2 regions of the Rossellomorea oryzaecorticis genome follow, and region 1 is predicted to be linked to the other one. Evidence: a T-box and tRNA genes for the amino acid it is inferred to sense, from the RefSeq annotation. Region 1 holds a T-box; the other holds one or more tRNA genes.
What was found. The T-box of region 1 lies ahead of tyrS (tyrosine--tRNA ligase). A T-box ahead of a tRNA ligase gene usually reads a tRNA of that ligase, here a tRNA-Tyr.
Positions count from the first base shown of each region.

Region 2: it has a tRNA-Tyr gene. The T-box ahead of tyrS (tyrosine--tRNA ligase) is inferred to sense a tRNA for this amino acid. The anticodon was not compared.

Region 1 covers NZ_JBJOSA010000007.1:147,206-150,619, forward strand. The annotation lists gene ACKA06_RS10965 (zinc-binding dehydrogenase) at 1-626, shown strand, start outside; T-box leader at 754-957, shown strand; gene tyrS (tyrosine--tRNA ligase) at 1,177-2,409, shown strand; partial or broken gene ACKA06_RS10975 (DUF3267 domain-containing protein) at 2,464-2,975, opposite strand; gene ACKA06_RS10980 (GNAT family N-acetyltransferase) at 3,150-3,414, opposite strand, start outside.
Region 2 covers NZ_JBJOSA010000028.1:26,506-29,919, reverse strand. The annotation lists gene ACKA06_RS19895 (transposase) at 1-253, shown strand, start outside; gene ACKA06_RS19890 (hypothetical protein) at 368-805, opposite strand; tRNA gene ACKA06_RS19885 (tRNA-Val) at 1,023-1,098, shown strand; tRNA gene ACKA06_RS19880 (tRNA-Ser) at 1,209-1,301, shown strand; tRNA gene ACKA06_RS19875 (tRNA-Tyr) at 1,325-1,405, shown strand; tRNA gene ACKA06_RS19870 (tRNA-Trp) at 1,559-1,632, shown strand; tRNA gene ACKA06_RS19865 (tRNA-Gly) at 1,649-1,722, shown strand; gene ACKA06_RS19860 (ATP-binding protein) at 2,002-3,234, shown strand; gene glaH (glutarate dioxygenase GlaH) at 3,252-3,414, opposite strand, start outside.

The sequences.
Region 1 (3,414 bases):
ATGTAGCTCCTAAACCTGAGCATTTATCGTGGGAAGAAGCTGGCGTCCTGTCCCTTTCAGCACTTACCGCATACCGGGCAATGTTTACAAAAGGAAAAGTTCAGGCAGGCATGAAAGTGCTGATCCCTGGAATCGGGAGTGGTGTCGCAACATTTTTACTCCAATTTGCGAAGGCCGTCGGAGCCATCGTTTATGTCACTTCACGCTCAGCTGAAAAGTGCCGGAATGCGCTTGAACTTGGTGCAGATAAGGCAATTGACAGTAATGGGGATTGGGATCAATTGCTTTCTGGTGAAAAAATGGACCTCGTCATTGACTCAGTCGGTGCCGCTACGATTAACAAGTCGCTCCGTCAGGTGACCCAAGGCGGTACAGTGGTGACATTCGGTGCTTCCGCCGGAGATGTAGCCCAGATTAACCTGCGTGATTTTTTCTATGGTCAGCTTAACCTCCTGGGCTCTACGATGGGAAGCCATGAAGAGTTTTTAGAAATGCTGGAATTTATAAAAGAACATGATATTAAACCGATAGTTGATCGGGCTTATTCCCTGGATAATTTCAATGACGCCTTCAAAAGAATCGAGGCCTCAGATCAATTTGGAAAAATTGGATTTATCATTGACTAATTATCATTTGTTGGGGATGTTATTAGGAGCAGACTGTAGGCAGACGGAGGAAAAGGTAAAAGTTTCAAAATAGTTCTTGCCTTCCCCTCCTTCCCTCAAGTACAATAATGAAAATAATTCCAAAACCCAATAAGTGATGATAGGATTCAGTAGTCAATTATCTCCCTGTCGAAGAGATCTGATGGCCGGTGCGAATCAGAACACAGATAATGGCGAATTACCCCCTTGAACTTTTCCTGTGTAGCAGCAGGAAACGGCCGGACCGTTATCCGATTGAGTGGAAGAGAAATTCTTCAAGCAAGGGTGGTACCGCGTTAACCACGTCCCTTTATTAGGGTCGTGGTTTTATTTTTTTATAAGGCTCTTTTCGCATACCTTGTTGCTATACAGACAAGAAAATACCGGAACTTTGGTATTTTCGGGTTGTCCGTCCGTCTCTAGTTTAATCTTGAGTTCGGAAAGAGCACCTACACAAGCTCCTTTCAGGTTACAACTCTATTTACGAAAAGTAACAATCTTTTAGAAAAAAGTCTATAAGGAGGAAAAAGGGATGAAGAAACTGACGAAAGAACAGCAGGCAGAATTGGAGAGGCAGATCAGTCTTTATCAGAACGGGGTTGTGGAGACGATTCCCGAGAATGAATTAAGGGATAAAGTGGCGCGTTCCATCCAGACCGGGAAGCCGCTTAAAATAAAACTCGGCCTCGACCCGACTGCACCGGACGTCCATCTGGGGCATACCGTGGTCCTGAATAAACTGAAGCAATTCCAGGAAAACGGCCATATCATCCAGCTGATCATCGGGGATTTCACCGGGAAGATCGGCGACCCGACCGGAAAATCGACCGTGCGGAAACAGCTGACCGATGAAGATGTAAAGGTGAATGCCCAGACATACTTTGAACAGTTCGGCCATGTGCTCGATATGGAGAAAGTGGAGCTTTTCTATAACTCCGAGTGGCTGACACCGTTGAACCTCGAAGACGTCATTCGCCTGTCTTCAAGCATCACGGTCGCACGCCTGATCGAACGGAACGATTTCTCCAACAGAATTGCAACAGGGAAACCGATCTCCCTGCATGAATTCTTCTACCCCCTGATGCAGGGCTACGATTCCGTCGCCTTAGAAAGCGACATCGAACTCGGCGGCACAGACCAGCATTTCAACGTCCTCATGGGCCGGCAGCTGCAGGAGCACTACGTGAAAGAAAAGCAGGTCGTCATGCTGCTTCCGCTGCTAGAAGGACTGGACGGCGTCGACAAAATGTCCAAATCCAAACACAACTACATCGGAATCGACGAACCGCCAAACGAGATCTTCGGAAAAACGATGTCGATCCCTAATGAGCTCATCGTCAAATACTTCAACCTGGTCACAGACCTGCCGCTGGAAGAAAAACAAAAAATCTCGGCCGGCTTGACAGACGGCACCCTCCATCCAAGGGACGCCAAAGTCCGCCTGGCCCGCACCATCGTCTCCATGTTCCACGGAGAAGAAGCAGCCGCTGCGGCGGTCAGGCACTTCCAAACCGTCTTCCAAAAAGGAGCCCTCCCCGAGGATATCCCTTCAGTCGAATGGGAAGGTGCCAAGGAAGTCGCTATTATCGAATTACTGGTCGGACTGGGCATGCAAAGCTCAAAGAGTGAAGCCAGAAGAATGATCAAAAACGGCGGAATTCGGATCGACGGCGAGAAAGTGCTGGATACCGATCTGGTAGTTCCGATAAAGGACAGTATGATTGTGCAGGTTGGGAAGAGGAAGTTTGTGAGGGTGAAGGTTTGATTGAGGACAGATTGCCAAAAACAGCGAAGACCTATTTCGGTCGACGCTGTTTTTTTACAGGCCGGAGTCTGATCCCCGGCACCTGTAATAACCTCTGCAAAAATCCGTATTCCTTGGTTTATTGTAATCAGCAATGAATTAATGATATCTGATGAAGAAATCAACGTGTTGATCCAACCCACAATTAACAGAATTAGTTTCACATTTCCTGATACATAGAACGATAGTGTGACTGGCACAACCGTTAAAACTAAAAAGGGCAGGCTCATAAAGAGCCAGAATCTGGCTTTGGATAGGATGGCATTTGTATTCAGCCAAAAAAACATCCCGCTGAACGTCAGGCTTATATCACCTTTTTTACGTATAACCAAGATGTGCAGACATTCATGAATGATGAAAACAAGGATACCTATTATGATGAGCAAAAATGTATCAATAGTCGTGAATCCTGTTGGAAAGAAAACGGGTATCAGAAAAATGAAGATCTGGAGCACATATACAAATTTCATATAATGTTTTCGATACCAGTTATTCTGTATGAAAGGAGTCCACTCCGACAAATCCAATCTTTTCTGAGGTAAATGTCAAAACCAAATGATCATAGGCAATTCACCTTTGCACAAATCTATTTTTAAAAAATTGTTCTATTAGCTCTGTTAATTTAAGCGTTAGAATAATACAATGTTCAATTGAAGCTGTTTCAGTTAAACGATCCCTCCAGAGGCCATCGTATCACCGAATCAACCCAAACACATATCCACCACAGCCTTATTCCGAATGAAACCCAAGGCCTCATACAGCTTGATTGCCCGATTATCTTTCAGCACAGCCAATCGCGTAGCCGGGTACTCCTTACTCGATATGTTAATAGAATGGGTTAACAGAAATCGTCCAATCCCCTTCTTCTGATGGTCAGGGTCCACGGCTAAACTCATAATAAGAGGATAATTTTCAAACTCCATGTGCAGGCAGACGCCAACAATGGTGTTCGTGCCTGTATCTACA
Region 2 (3,414 bases), on a different contig from region 1:
TAAAGAATATATGTACCAGACAAACGACCAGGAGCAATTCCTCGAAGAAACGAGGAGCGTACAAAAAACGGACCAGGAAGTTCTTGCGTGCATCAGAGCAACCGGCATAGCAAGTACCAGCATGCTGCAAAAAATGGAGAAAGAACAGCGAAATGCAATCCTTGGGCAGCTTAAACAAATAGAAGGGATATCCGCCCGCCAAATAGCCCGGGTTACGGGGATATCGCGAAGCGTCGTTCAGAGAGTAAAGTGATGGGAGGGGGGTGGTGGATGGGTCGAGGGGACAGGTACCTCGACCCATCTAAAAAAGATTATGGAAATGGGTCAGCGTACCTGTCCCTCCGACCCACACCCGAAGCTCCACCTCTTAAATCTCCGCATCCATTTCTTCCAGCAATTTCAGCATTTCATCATAGTAGCCTCTTTCAAAAATCATGACAGTTTCTACTTTGTTGTAGGGGATATATAAACTGATTCCTAACTTTCTCGAAATGGCCATATCCTCAAGGTCAATCATTTCTTCATCTAACTCAAGTAATAACTTTTTTGCCTTTTTAGCAGGCAACTTCATAAAGTGAATCCCATCTATTACTGGATCCTTGTCGTCTGTCAACTCGATGGAATCACATCTTCCATCTGTCCTGTAATAAACCAGAATCCCGGCTTTTACGTAATGATCTGAGCGCATCTCTTCATCATGTTTCCTGAAACGTTTAGGCTCTTCCTTTAATTGTACTGAAATCTCCTTAGAAGTCATATGTAATTTCAAACTGCTCACCGAAATATAAGGAATAATCTCCATCAAGCATGCCACACCCTTTAAACAAGATTGGTAGTCTATTTTATCATAATTGAGCCGGGGGACAGGTACGGTGACCCATCGGAATTGAAAGGAAAAAGTGGGGCAAGGAACCTGTCTCCCCGACCCACACCACAGATTCTTAAATTACCACAAAGACTTGACAACTCTATAAAGAATTGATAGATTAATAAAGGTCGTCACCAATAACGAAAGAATTTACGGAGGATTAGCTCAGCTGGGAGAGCATCTGCCTTACAAGCAGAGGGTCGGCGGTTCGATCCCGTCATCCTCCACCATGGATTTTTTACGAAGCGACAGCGGAGCATCACTAAGTAAAAGCTAAGCCTAGCTTTATATAGGCAGTTACAATAAGGTGCTTATTTGTTTAGTTAGCAGCCAATCATACGGAGGAATACCCAAGTCCGGCTGAAGGGATCGGTCTTGAAAACCGACAGGGGTGTTAAAGCCCGCGGGGGTTCGAATCCCTCTTCCTCCGCCATATTTATTTTTTCTCATAATCATGGAGGGGTAGCGAAGTGGCTAAACGCGGCGGACTGTAAATCCGCTCCTTCGGGTTCGGCAGTTCGAATCTGCCCCCCTCCATATAGCTTTTTTACGAAGCGTTTGCGGAGTAAAAGAAGCTTACTTAAAATTTACGGAGCGACAGCGGAGTGAAAAGAAGCATCCTTAACCTTTGCACATCGGAAGCGGAGCATACGCTCAGAGCGAACTGCGTAAAATGCACACTTACATCACAGGGGCATAGTTTAACGGTAGAACGAAGGTCTCCAAAACCTTTGGTGTGGGTTCGATTCCTACTGCCCCTGCCAATTTACAAATTTATAAGCGGGTGTAGTTTAATGGTAAAACCTCAGCCTTCCAAGCTGATGTCGTGGGTTCGATTCCCATCACCCGCTCCACTAAGTAATTAAAAGCCAGTTCTTGTGCTGCCTCTAATGCGAGGAAGTAGAAGAATTGGCTTTTTGTGTTTTTAGATTCATTCTGATTTGTATATATTAAACGCTGTTAAGAAGTGAAAAGTTTGTTATTAGAGCCACGGTACCTGTCCCCCCGACCCACCACCACCCCGCCACCAATCCACTCCGCTCACCATTGACTAATCCCCATTTTTGTAAGATAGTTACTATGAATGTAATAGTTTGGGAGTTAATGGTGGACTCCAGCAGGGGAAGTGGATGATGAAGGAATTACAACAGAGGTTATACAAAAGGAATTATTATTTTATTATAGCTGCCATCATCTTATTGATGGTGATGGGTGTAGTAGTTAATAATACAATAAATTTTCGTTATATCATACATGCATTCATGGTCTTGGTGGTTTCACTATGCCTGTTACTGTATCCACGGTATGAGAATGCGTTTATGAGGTATATAACGGTGTTTGCATCGACTGCTTATCTATACGGCTTGTTTTATTTGTATCCAGAAACGTGGTCCGGCTTTGTGTTGTTATGCTTTGTACCTGCGTTGTCCATTTTATTTTTTGATCGCACTCTTTTTTATTTTTCATTAATCACTAATACAGTATTGATAGGATTCACTTTCACTTATATATCCATTTTTGATCAGGGGAAAGCCTATTCGTACGTATACACTGATATGACCGGGAATATAGTGAACTTCCTTGCGACGCAAATCATCCTTTTTTATGTGTTTCATCTGTCGAGTGTCAGGATTCAAAAGCAGCGAATGTACTATGAGCAGGTTCAGCAAGCTGAACGGTTGAAGACGACAGGGCAGATGGCGGCAGCGGTTGCTCATGAAATCAGGAATCCGCTCACTGTGGTGAAGGGTTTTTTACAGTATTATCAGGAGAATCCTGACTTGAATCAGAGCTACAAGCGGAATTTTTCCTTGATGATTGACGAGCTTCATTCAGCTGAACATGTTATTTCTCAATTCCTATCCATAGCCAAACCCGATGAGGAGAAGATGGCATCTTCTGTAGAGATGGACATCATTTTACATGATGTCACGGAATTATTGGTGAGTTACGGGCTGCGCAGCAGTACAAGCATTGAACTGAAGGTGGAGGAAGGATGCATGGTGAAGGCCAATCCGATTGAGTTGAAGCAGCTTTTTATCAACCTTATCAAAAACGCAATCGAAGCCTCTCCTCCTAATGGGGTTATTTCCGTAAAGGTGAAAAAACAAAAAAATGAAGTGAAAATCCTTGTAATCGATGAGGGAAGGGGAATGACAAGGGACGAAGTGGATGCCCTGGGGACACCTTTCTATTCATTGAAAAGCAAGGGCACAGGTCTCGGATTAATGATCTGCTTCAATATTGTAGAAAAATATAATGGGAAGATCCGTTTTGAAAGTTCTCAAGGAGAAGGAACTACAGCTCACGTTACATTTCCCTTGAACACAGAGAAAGGCCCGTCCTTCACCGCTGAAAAGCAGTGAGGGACGGGCCTTCACAATTATTTAGAAAACTGCCCCCTCTGCCTCAACAGCTCCCGGTTCAGCTCTGGATTCTTCTCAAACGCCGCACGGCCATGGAGCCAGAAGAGGTTGTTCAGGACGACGAGGTCGCCTACTGGGAGTTTCAGTTCGATCAGGCTAGGATCGTTTTCCATAGAATGA